DNA from 2 places in the Caballeronia eucalypticola genome. Region 2 is predicted to be linked to the other one. Evidence: riboswitches for the same ligand, from Rfam matches in the RefSeq annotation. Region 2 holds a riboswitch; the other holds the start of a gene.
What was found. A riboswitch is a leader RNA that binds a small molecule or an ion and turns the genes downstream of it on or off. The one in region 2 is predicted to bind manganese.

Region 1 (6,186 bases), on a different contig from region 2:
TTGCGCGATCAAGCCGCAAAGCGCCGCCGATATTGTCCCGATCATGTTCAAGCGTCCGCTCGATGTACACCAGATGACGTTCGCGCTCGGCGAAGCGCTGGCGCATTTGCATTTGCTATGGCTCGAGGGTGAACTGGTGCGCCATAGCGACGATGACGACGGCGTGATCCGCTTCGCGCCGAAGTAAAAAAGCCGGGCGTTTGCGCGCCCGGCTTTGACGGTGAACTAAAGCTTCAACTGAGGCTACTGCACCGTGACGTTCGCGAAGTTTTGCCGTCCGAACGGACTCACGCGATACCCGCTGACATTGCTGCGTGTCAGCGCTGACGCCGTCGGATAACCGAGCGGAATCCACAGCGCCTGATCATGAATAATCTGCTGAGCTTCGGTATAAGACTTGGTCCGCTTGCCTAAGTCCGCGGTCTCCTTGCCTTCATCGATCATGCGGTCCAGCGTCGGGTCGCAGAAACGCGCGAAGTTGATGCCCGAGCGCACTGCGGCGCAACTGAATAGCGGCGACAGATAGTTGTCCGGATCGCCGTTGTCGCCGGCCCAGCCCATGAACAACATGTCGTGCTGACCCTGCTTCGCTTCCTTGATCAGTTCGCCCCATTCGATCACCTTCACCTGCGCCTTCACGCCGATCTTCGCCAGATCCGCTTGCAGCAATTCCGCGCCGACCTTCGGATTCGGATTCAATACGCTGCCGTTCGGACGCACCCAGATGGTTGTATCGAAGCCATTCGGGAAGCCTGCCTCGGCGAGTAGTTTCTTCGCGCGATCGACGGAATACGGATACGCCGTGATCTGCTTGTCATAGCTCCACGTATTCGGCGGATACGGATTCACAGCGGCCGTGGCCGTGTTTTCGAAGACGGTCTTCAGGTAAGTCGTGCGATCGAATGCAATGTTCAGCGCCTGGCGCACCTTGGGGTTATCGAGCGGCTTCTTCTGCGTGTTCAACGCGACGAACGCCGTCATGAACGCCGGTGTCTCGACCACTTTCAACGAACTGTCCTTCTTCGCGTCGACCACGTCCTGCGGTTTCGGCGACAACGCGATCTGGCATTCACCCGCCTTGATCTTCTGCGCCCGCACCGACGCATCGGGCGTGATGGCGTAGATCAGCCGATCCACTTTAGGCTTCGGGCCCCAATACGTAGGATTGACGTCATATCGGATCACGGCGTCTTTCGTATAGCTCTTCAGCACGAATGGACCCGTGCCAATCGGCTTCGCGTTCAGGTCGGTTTCGTGGCCGGCCTTGAGCAGCTTGTCGGCGTATTCGGCCGAATAAATCGATGCAAAACCCATGGTGAGGATTGGCACGAAGGTCGCGTTCGGCGTGTTGAGCTCGAACTTGACGGTGTTGTCATCGACCTTGGAAACGGACTTGATCAGCTTGACGAGACCCATCGACTGCGCGTGCGGAAAACCGCTCGCACCGGCTACTTTGTGCCACGGGTTGCTGTCGGAGAGCATGCGGTCAAACGAGAACACGACGTCATCGGCATTCAGTTTCCTCGATGGCGTGAAGTAGTCCGTCGTCTGGAACGCCACGTTCGGTCGCAGGTGAAACGTGTAGATCAGGCCGTCGGCGCTCACGTCCCACTTTTCGGCGAGCGCGGGCGTGACCTTTTTCGCGACTTCATCGTAGGAGACGAGCGTGTTGAAGATCACATCCGCCGATGCGTTGGTCGTCACCAGCGAATTGAATTGCACGACGTCGAAGCCATCCGGACTCGACTCGGTGCACACAGTGAGCGGTTTCGCGATCGCGAGCACCGGCACGATGGCCAATACAGCGGTTGCGAGCATTCTGAAGCGCATGGGATCTCCCGTTACGGACGTAGTCGTCGGTGTTAGTCAGTCAGACGTTTCTTATTACGGTAGTTGCAACTTATTGTACGGTGAGCTTCGTCGATGCGTCAGCGCAACGAAAGAGCACCCAAAAAGCCTCTGCGGCCGTAGCTTACTGAACCGTTATTTCCGCTACAACGACCGATTCGGGATATCCATATGGGGTTAATGACGGGATTGGTGACCGTTTTTTGAACATTCCCGAGGCCGGTTGCCTAATCCGGGGACGCACGCTAAACTCGTGGCCGTCTTTGGGGAGTAGCCTTCCTTCCGCAATGGGAGGAGGACGCGTCAACATACTCGGCTTGCTAGCCGTGGCGCGTTCGACCGGTCAGGTTTGGCGAGACCATGGGTGCATCTTGTCGTTCACGGTCGGACGGCGCGGGATTGCATCCTGGTTTGCTGACGTCCGACCGTGAAATTATCGTGTCTCCAAAACAAAAACACCTCAGGCCTGCCCCAGGTCATCTCTCGCGTTCGCCGGTTTCTCTGCCGTTGTTCTGCCCTTCTCATTGCGTCGCCTGCTCGCCGGCTTCATCGCGAGGTGCCGCATGACGATGCTTTTCCTGCAACTTGCGCTGATGCTCGTGGTGATCCTCGCGGCATCGGAACTCTTCACCAACGCGCTCGAACATCTCGGCGAAAAACTCGGCATCTCCGAAGGGGTGACCGGATCGCTGTTCGCGGCTATCGGCACGGCGCTCCCGGAAACCACGGTGCCGATCATCGCATTGATGGGCGGCACCGCCAGTCGCGCGGTGAACGAGGAAATCGGCGTCGGCGCGATCCTCGGCGCACCGTTGATGCTAGCGACGTTGTCGACCTGCCTGATGGCTATCGCCGTGCTCAAGACGCGCGGGCTCAAGGGGGTCGTCGCGCCTGAACATAGCGGCTTCACCCGCGATCTCAACTTCTTCCTGTGTGCGTTCCTGATCGCGGCGGGCGCCATGTTCGTGCCGCATCAAGCGTGGCAAGTGCGCGCGCTGTTCGCCGTGGGACTGGTCGGCGTGTATGTCGCCTATGTGGTGTCGACGTTCCGCGCATCCGCGAGTCTCGTCGAGAAAGGCCATGGCACGGAAGCTCCCGAACGGCTGCTGATCTCGCGCGTCGGCTTGCCGACCTCGCTTGCGACCATCGTGTTGCAGATGATACTGGGCGTGGTGCTGTTGGTTGGCGGTGCGAAGGGGTTTATCGCCGGCGTGGAAGGGGTGTCGCAAGTGCTGGGGATATCCGCGCTGCTGCTGTCGCTGATCATCATCCCGATCGCTACCGAGCTGCCCGAGAAGGTCAACAGCATTATCTGGGCGCGGCGCGGCAAGGATACGCTGGCGTTCGGCAACATCACCGGAGCGATGGTGTTCCAGGGCACGCTGCTGCCGGGTATCGGCATCATGCTGACACCGTGGGAGCCGCGTGTGGAAGTGATGACGGGTGTTTTCATCACGCTCGCGGCGGCCGCGTGGCTGCGCTTCAACGCGAAGAAGGGCGGGATCGTGCTGTGGGCGCTGCTCGTGAATGGCGGGCTTTATGCGCTGTATCTGGGGCTGACGCTCGGGCGTTAGCCCATAAGAAAACACCCCGGAAGCACGCAGTGCGCCGGGGTGTTGAAAACAGCCAAAGCGCGAAGCGCGTGGTTTTTGTTGTTGTCTTTGCCGAGCCGGTGAGACGGAGTAACCCCGCCTCGGTGATGCTCTCCCGGTCAGAACTTCGCGGCCTGATGGTACTTGCCGGCCGCCTGAACCCTCTTCATCGCGGAACTGTACTCAATCTGCAATTCCGATTGCGTTGTCTTTGCATCGACGGCAATGGCGGCATCGATTGCCTGGATCCGGTTGATCACTTCCATTGCCGCGGCGTCCTGCGCCGGCGTCAATTCCATGAAAAGCGGGGTCCGCTCTTCAGTCAGGCGCGCGGCTTCCTGCCAGTCCGCCATCGCCGCTGCGTGCTGGATCGCGAGCGTCAACGCCAGCAGGCGGTCGATCAAGCTGTTCTGTTCCATGTCGGTTATCCTTAGCGGACCTTAGCAGCTTAGCTGCTCGCTCCAGTTGCGAGTGCACCCGCGCTGTTGGCGCCGCCGAACAATTGCGTCAGGTACTGTGAGTTGTTGTTCATCGTGGCCATCAACGTATTGAGTGCCGTGAACTGCGCTTGATACTGGCTCGTCAGCTGTGCCGTGTAGGTGGCCAGCGTGGCTTGTTGCGACGTGATGCTCTTGAGGTCGGTATTCACCGCACTCTGGCTGTTCGCAATCAAGCCGCCTGGGCTCAGGAACGAGTTCAGGCTGCTCGTCATCTGCGCTGCGATGCCGGTCTTCGAATTGAATAGATTTGCAACCCCCGACGGGTTGCTCTGGAGCGCAGCGGCGAGCTTCGTGGGATCGACCACCAGTGAGCCGGCCGGCTGCGTCGCGGTGGCTTGTCCCTGCAGCGAGATGCCAAGCGCACCCAGCGAGATTGTTGAGCCGCCGTTCTTTACACCACTGCCGACAATAGCCGCCAGCGTGTTCTGGATAGTGGCAAGCATCGGGTTGGACGACAAGATGCCGCCTTGGGTACTCGCTGCCTGCGAATTGTCGTTGCCCACCTGGCCGTACGTGGTGACCAAGGTGTTATAGAGGCTGACGAAGCTGTTGATCGCGGTGGAGGCAGACGTAGTGTTCTGTGCCACGACCAGATTCTGTGGCGTGCCGGGCGGTGTGCCGATTGCAGCAGCGGTCAGGTTCAGCGTGACGCCCTGGAGTGCAGTGGTCACCGTGTTGCTGGAACTTGTCGCGGCTGTCCCGTCGATCTTGAACTCGGCGTCTTGTGCGGGCACGGTCTGTGACCACGCGCTCGTGCCCACCGCTGACGTAAAGGTCGATGCGGCGCCATTGGCGCCGACAGTGGACGTAACGCCGAGGCTGGACAGGCCTGCATCGCCCGACACGTTGCTCACCGAAACATTGATCGTGTTCGACGCGCCCGTGGCCGTGGAGCGCAGGACCAGATGCGCGCCGTCCGTGCCGGTGACCACCGTGGCCGTGACGCCGGGGTTGCTTGCCGATGAGTTGATCGCGCTGGCAATGCCGCTCACCGTGTTGTTCGCCGACGTGATGGCGAGGTTCATCGACTTGCCGCCGATGGAGACGCTCATCGTGCCGGTGCCGAGTGCCGCGGTCGAGCCGAACGCCGCCGACGAAAGCGTCTGGGCGCTGGCAATTTGCGTGACCGCGACGGAATAAGAACCCGCGGACGCGGTGCTGTCGGTGGTTGCTGTCAGTCCGGTACCGTCCGCGGTCGCGGTGAACTGGCCGAGCGCGGTGCCGTTCGATAGCGAGGCGATACCGGCCTGCAACGCGGACAGTGCCGCTTGCAATGCGCCGATAGCCGAAAGTTGGGTGTTGTCGTTCGTCTGTTGTGCGGAAAGCGTAGCGGTCTGACCTGCCACCTTCGCATTGACGAGGCTCGTGACGAGCGACGAGACATCCAGCGACGAATTGCCCGTGGAACCGCTGATGATGGATTGTGCGGCGGACGCTTCGGCTGCCTGGGTGGCGGCTAAAGTGGCAGCTGCTGAGGCCGCGGCGGTGCTGGAAGCGCTGGGAATCGTCGACATTGAGATGCTCCGTACGTCGGTTTTGCTTTCGAGCCTGAATGATAAACGTTTGTAAAACGTGTAGGGGAGGCATGCCTCCCCGGAAAACGGATTTGGCAGACGCGTCTTTCGATGCGTCTGCCATTACTGCTTGAGGCTATTACTGGAGAAGCTTCAGAACTTGCTGCGGCAACGAATTAGCTTGTGCCAGCACCGAGATACCTGCTTGTTGCAGCACTTGCGCCTTGCTCAGGTTAGCCGTTTCTTGCGCGAAGTCGGCGTCCGTGATTTGCGACTGGGCGCCTGCCAGGTCGGTCGACTGTGCTTGCTGGGCCGACGAAAGCGACGTGAAACGGTTTTGAGCCGCACCCAGGGTTGCCTGGATGTTGTTCACCGTGGCGAGTGCGTTATCGATCGATTCCATCGCAGCGTTCGCGCCCGTTGCCGTGCTGACGTCGATGTCTGAAACCGCCGGCGGGTTGTTGTTGGCGTTGATCGCGCCGAAGTTGCTGACAGGAGCCGTATTGAAGGCGAGAGTTGCGCCGGCCGTGGGTGTGCCGCCTTGACCGTTAGCAGCGGTAGTGAAGAGAGCCGCGGAAACAGTGGACGAGATTTGGTTACCGTTTTGATCAAAGGCGTTCAAGTTGCCACTACCATCCGACTTGAAGGTCAGCGACGTAATGGCACCCGACGTGCCTGCGGGAACGTCCGAACCATCGGTCCCGCTGATGCTGATGCCACCGACCGTGCCAA
Region 2 (6,186 bases):
GGAAGTCCTGGCCGTGGAGCGCGCGACCGCCGGTGCTGAAGCGCTCGCCAGACGCTTGCTCAGTGTCGCGCGCAAGCAGCCGCTCAAGCAGGAGCCGATCGACCTCGCTGTCTGGCTGCCCGCGGCGACCGGGCTGATCGAAACGGCGGCCGGCGAGAAGGTCCAGGTGAAGGTGCAGGTGTCGCCGGACATGTGGCAGGTTCGTGCGGACGCTACCGAACTTGAGTTCGCGATCATCAATATTGCCGTGAATGCCCGCGATGCAATGCCGCGCGGCGGCCGTTTCGTGATCCGCAGCCAGAACGTTCGCGTGACGGCCGACAATGTTTTACCCGACGGCGAGTACGCGCTGCTTGCTTTCACCGACAGTGGCGAGGGCATGACGGAGTTGACCGCGCGGCGCGCATTCGAACCCCTGTTCACGACCAAGCTGAGCGGCTCAGGAACGGGTTTGGGGTTGGCGCAAGTGCTGGCGGCAAGTGAGCAGGCGGGCGGCACGGCGCGCCTTGACAGCGTGCCGGGCCGTGGCACGACCGTGCGGCTTTATCTGCCCCGATACCACGTTCCGTCCACCGGGACTGCGCCGGAAGTCGCGGCTCTCACGCCAGATTCACCGGACAATGCTGCGCCGGCGCCGGTACATCCCGGTTCGATCTTGCTGGTAGAAGACAACGAGGAAGTGGCGGCGGGCGTGGCGGCGGTGCTCGCTACGTTTGGCTGCGACGTACGCCACGAGCTCACCGCCGATAAAGCCTTCGACCTGCTCAGCGAAGGCAGTCGCTTTGACCTGGTGTTGTCGGATATACAAATGCCCGGCCGGCTTAACGGCATCGACCTGGCTGAGAAAGTACGTGGCGCCTGGCCCACGCAGCGGATCGCGCTGATGACCGGTTATGCCGATGAATTCGAGCGCGCGCGCCACACCGGGGTAACGATTCTCGCGAAACCATTCAATATCGACGAGTTGCGGGAACTGGTGCTGCGTTGACTCGTTAGCTCGTCAATCTATCAACTCATCGATGCTCTGTTCAGCGCGAAAAAATCGCTGAGAACCTCAGAGATGCGCCACATGGGACAGGGACGGCGGCAATGGCCGTCGTAACCTGCTTCCTGCAACACCGCAACCGGATCTTCCGGCAGGAAATTGCTGAACGCGAGCAGCAGCGTGCCGGCGTGGCTCGGGTTATCGCTGAGTTTGCGCACGAAACCGGCGTGCTCGCCGGTCGCGAGGCGCGTATCGATCATCAATGCCTGCGGATGCCAGTCTTCAATCAGGAGCGTGAGCGCTTCCACATCCTTTACGTGCTGCGCCGCCAGCCCTTTCAACCCAAGCAGCAGCACAAACGACTCGCCGATCATGGGGTCGCGATGCGCAATCACGACCCGCTGCTCAGGCATGCGGGTGGGCAGGCGCTTGGGATGCCATAAAGCGAACTGATCGTGATCCGCTTCGAAGGGGCGTCGTGTCACGAATTCCTCGAAAATGAGGCGATCGGTTAGCCAACCGGGGACGCTTCGGGGAATCGAAAGCGGGCGGTCTGGAAGGCAACCGTATTAGGGCTTAGCCGCGGGAGCGCGACTTTACTAATCTTTGCTTGTTTAGTGCCCGATGAAAATCAGGCGTGTCCTGTATGAGGGGAGCAAAAAGCGGTCCGCGCGACGCGTGGAGGCGCGCCGAGCGAACAAGCAAGTATTAAGAAGGTATTCAGGTGCGAGGACTGCGCGCGAAAGCTGCCAATCAGTCGCCGGCTGTTTGCGCGCCGGCGTCGGTGTCAGCAGCAGTGCCGGAGCCGAATTCCGGGGCGAATGCCTTGGCTCGCAGGCTGATCTTCTCCGCGTAGGCTTTCGAGCCGCCGTAGCTCTTTAGTGCCGCGCCCACGTCGCCGCGAGCGGACTGGACATAACCGTGCAGGATCGCCGATCCGGCTTCGATATTCGCCTTCGCTTCGGTCAGGTCGATATTACGCACAAGTTGTTTGTGCGCGGCCGGCACGACCTGCATCAGCCCGGTTGCGCCATTGGAGCCGCGGGCTTTTTCCTTGAAACGGGATTCAACGGAGATGATGGCGAGGAGGAGAGCGGGAGGAAGCGAGTATTTCGATGCTGCCGACATGACAGCGGATGAAATCTGCTCCGCTTTCGCCCGTGCGACGCCGAACTTTTCGGAGATCAGCCGGGAGACCTGGTGCGTGGCTTCGACGCTGGCGTCACTGGCCGCGGCATCTTGCTGGGCGGCCTCTGGAGCGCGCTCCTGGGCCACCGCGCCTTGCATCGGTCCTAGCGTTGCGCCTAGCGTCAGCGCAGCAAGCAAGAGGAGTCTGCTCATGGGAAGTGGCCTTGGGAGGGAAGGTCGCATTATACAGACGAGAAAAATCCTTGCAAATCATGTGTTTGCTTCGGCTGTAGAGCAAGTCTGCGCGCGTTTGCCCGAAATTTGCGGACCCGCCGGCGTGCTTAGGAACTCTCTATCGGGGCGGCCGCGTGGGCGAGCGGCCGGACGCAGTCGCGCCCTGCGGCCTTCGCTTTGTAGAGCTGCTGGTCGGCGGTGCCGAGCAACCCGTACACGCCGGCGAGACCCGGCGGCGACGCCGTCGCGCAGCCTATGCTCACGGTCACCACCCCAAGCGCGCTCGCCCGATGAGGAATTGCGCAGGCCAGCACATGCTGCCGGATCGTTTCGGCAATATGCTGCGCGCCTTCCAGGGGTGTATCGGACAGCAGCACGACGAATTCTTCGCCGCCGTAGCGCGCGGGGATATCGCCCGGACGGCGCACGGTCGTGGCAATGCTGTGCGCCACCGTGGCGAGCGCGTGGTCGCCGAGCGCGTGGCCGTAGGTGTCGTTGTAGGCCTTGAAATAATCCACGTCGATGAACAACACCGACAACGGTGTACCCGCCCGGCGGCCGCGGCGCCATTCGTCGTCCATGCGTTCGTCGAAGGCGCGCCGGTTCGGCAGGCCGGTGAGCGCGTCGGTGCCGGCCAGCCGGACGAGTTCCTCCTGCGCGCGGGCGCGTTCGCGCAGCGACAGCGCAAGCAGCCACGACACCGCGACGAAACTCAAGCCCGACAGCAATGTTAGCGCCCCGACGATCCGGCTGCGTTCGCGCCACGGCGCCAGTACTTCGTCCTCAGCAGGGGCCACGGCGGCGATGAACGGTGTTCCCGGCACATGCGAAAACGTGTAAAGGCGGCGCACGCCATCGACGGGAGAGGTCGCCGCGTACGACCCCGACGCGGCGTTCGTCATGCGCGAAAAAGTGGGCGAAACGGCGACGTTGCGCCCGATCACGTCGTGGCGAAAAGGCTTGCGGGCGATCATTGTGCCGTCCTGATGGACGATGAAGATCGATCCTTGGGCGCCTACGTTGAGCTTGTCCAGCAACGAGTCGAAATACGCGACGTTCAACGCAAGCAGCGCGATGCCGGCGAACGAGCCGTCGAGTGCGTTGATCCGCCGGCTCATGCCGATGGTCGGCGTCCCGCGCAAACGCGACGCAAACGGATGCGAGAAAAACAGGCCGGTCGAGGGGCTGCGCTGCTGCGCGTAGAAATATTCGCGGTCGGCGAACGAGCCCGGCGAGAGAGGGATGTCCTTGCTTACTGCCGTGACCTTGCCGTGCGCGTCGAGCACGTAGGCGCCAGTGATGTAGGCAGCGGAGGTCGCCCGGTCGAAGAGGATCTGCCGGCGCAAGGCGGGCGGAAGTCCCATCATGGCCGGATTTTCCGCGCCTTCGACCATTGCGTTGAGCGACAGATTGTAGATTTCGACATTGCGGGCGAGGTCGCTGCTGATTATGGCGACGAGATTCGCCGATGTATCGTGGGCGTGGTCGAGCACGCCCTGGCGCCCCTGATACAACGTAACGAGCGACACGCTCGCCATCAATACCGCGGCCACGGTGCCGGCTACGCCCGCAAGCAACGGATGGTGCGACAGCGTGCTCGCCATGCCGACCGCAGTCCAGCGCGACCGGATGCGACGCTTCCTCAGAACCGTGGCGGGCGGCGCGTCAGCTTTCATCGCGGACGGCCGTCATGCACGAGCAGCACGGGGCGCCGTGCTGCGCTGGGCACGCACGGTCAGACGACGGCATGGAGTTCGGGTTCGGCATCGTGCGGCAGATTGGATCGGGAGGTTAGTCACGTCTGACGGGCTGGCCGCATTGTATCGGCTCGAACTTTCGTTCTTGCTTTCGTTTTCGTTTCACGCAGTCAGGAAGAGTCCCTTCGCGCCGCCGGGGAAAGATTACGATTTCATTTCAATCGTGATAGTCTCCGTCCGTCTTTGGGGAGTAGCCGGCTTCCATTTACTGGAAGCGCTCATGTCAACACGCTTGGTTCGATCGAACCGTGGCATGAGCAACCGTTCAGCTTTTGGTTGGCAAGACCATCGATGCATCGGAGAGACCGGTCGGGCTCACCGCTGCATCGCATGTTCTCGCCCGACCTGAATGCCTTAACGACAACTCCACCTCTCCATGAATATCGCTTCTACTCTCCTGCTCGCCTTCGCCATGTCGACGGACGCCTTCGCCGCTGCAGTCGGCAAGGGCGCCACGCTACATCGTCCGCGGATGCGCGAAGCGCTTCGCACCGGCCTGATCTTTGGCGTGATTGAAGCCATCACGCCGCTGGTCGGCTGGGCGCTCGGCAAGGCCGCTGCGCCGTATGTGGCCTCGTGGGATCACTGGATTGCGTTTGGCTTGCTGCTCGTGCTCGGCGTACGCATGATCAGCGCGGGTCTGCGCACGCCCACGCCGGAAGTCGAGAAGCCCGATAGCCACAGTTTCTGGCTGCTGGCGATCACCGGATTCGCGACGAGTATCGACGCAATGGCAGTGGGTGCGGGACTCGCTTTCATCGATGTGAATATTCTCTCGACGGCTGCGACCATCGGACTCGCGACGCTGATCATGGTGACCTTGGGCGTGATGGTCGGACGTTTTCTCGGCAAGGCTGTTGGGCAGCGAGCGGAAATTGCGGGCGGGGTGGTTCTGGTTGTTATCGGCTCGGTGATCCTGGCCGAGCATCTTGGCTACATGAGTTGAGCGCGCTTCTATTTGTGTCAGCGAGCGCTTACCCGGCGCCAAGCATCCGGTCGTTGAGCGCTTGCTGTTCGCGGCTTTGCGTGAGAATCCATCGATGAAAAGCGCGGCAGTGCGGCTGGTCGAAACTGCTCGCTTGCCACGTCAGGAAATAAGGCGAGGGCAGCGCAACGCCGACCGGAAACGGCAACACGAGGCGGCCCGCGCTGAGGCCATCAACGATCATCGATGTCTGCGCCAGCACGAACCCATGGCCTTCAATGGCAGCTTGTATCGCAAGTCCCGACAACGAGAACACCAGGCGATTGCTGCGCACGTCCTCGGGACACTCAATGCCGTGCGTTGCAAACCATTCGCTCCACGATGGCGGCGAGGAGAACTTGGGAAACCAGTCTATCGATAGCAACGGATAAGCGAGGATCTGGTCCAGCTTGACGAGCGGTTTGGTGGTACCAAGCAACCGCGGGCTGCACACAGGCACGACACTGTCACGAAAGAGTTCGACCGTCGTGCCCGCATGATTCATCCGCTCGCCGTAGGTAATGCGGAAGTCAATCTCGGGGCCATCGGGCGACGGCTCCGAATGCGTGCCGTCCAGATATACATCCAGTTCCGGATGCGTGTTTTGCCACTCGTAGATGCGCGGTGCCAGCCACTTCGACAACAGCGAGGGCAACGCGCTCACGCTGAGGCTGCGCCTGTTCCTGACACGTTCAATCTCGGCGCCGGCCACGCGCAGGCTTTCGAACGCCGCTGCGCAGGTCTCGTGATAACGCACGCCTGCGGCTGTCAGGCGAAGGCGCTTGCCTTCTTTTGCCAGCAGCCGCATGCCCAATGAATCTTCCAAAAGCTTGATTTGCTGGCTGACCGCGCCCGGCGAAACGCCAAGCCGGCGCGCTGTCTCGACCACTCCCCCGCAACGGCCCAGGGTATCGAATACCTGCAACGCACGCAGTGGCGGAAGTGTGTCCATGGTGAGCGGCTGGGCCTAAGTCGTTTTAGAAATTCTAAACGATGCCAAAGCTTTAGCCCTCTGTTCTTTTCAATTTTGAGTTCCTAAGCTGAGTCCCAAGGGATGAGCGGGTGAGCAGTCGCAACGGCTGGCATCGGAATAGAACGGAGAGGGCAATGTTCTTAAG

Region 1: linked by a shared signal. The riboswitch ahead of ACMX25_RS22920 (sodium:calcium antiporter) and the one ahead of mntP (manganese efflux pump MntP) in region 2 are both predicted to bind manganese.

The regions. Positions count from the first base shown of each region.
Region 1 is NZ_JBLKRU010000021.1:9,739-15,924, forward strand. Features, by position in the region: gene ACMX25_RS22910 (MBL fold metallo-hydrolase) at 1-187, shown strand, start outside; gene ACMX25_RS22915 (ABC transporter substrate-binding protein) at 244-1,830, opposite strand; yybP-ykoY riboswitch at 2,098-2,275, shown strand; gene ACMX25_RS22920 (sodium:calcium antiporter) at 2,412-3,422, shown strand; gene fliT (flagellar protein FliT) at 3,560-3,859, opposite strand; gene fliD (flagellar filament capping protein FliD) at 3,889-5,454, opposite strand; gene ACMX25_RS22935 (flagellin) at 5,594-6,186, opposite strand, start outside.
Region 2 is NZ_JBLKRU010000017.1:107,437-113,622, forward strand. Features, by position in the region: gene ACMX25_RS20585 (hybrid sensor histidine kinase/response regulator) at 1-988, shown strand, start outside; gene ACMX25_RS20590 (hypothetical protein) at 1,009-1,470, opposite strand; gene ACMX25_RS20595 (transglycosylase SLT domain-containing protein) at 1,739-2,326, opposite strand; gene ACMX25_RS20600 (sensor domain-containing diguanylate cyclase) at 2,455-4,023, opposite strand; yybP-ykoY riboswitch at 4,278-4,415, shown strand; gene mntP (manganese efflux pump MntP) at 4,481-5,050, shown strand; gene ACMX25_RS20610 (LysR substrate-binding domain-containing protein) at 5,079-6,020, opposite strand; gene ACMX25_RS20615 (aromatic ring-hydroxylating dioxygenase subunit alpha) at 6,176-6,186, shown strand, end outside.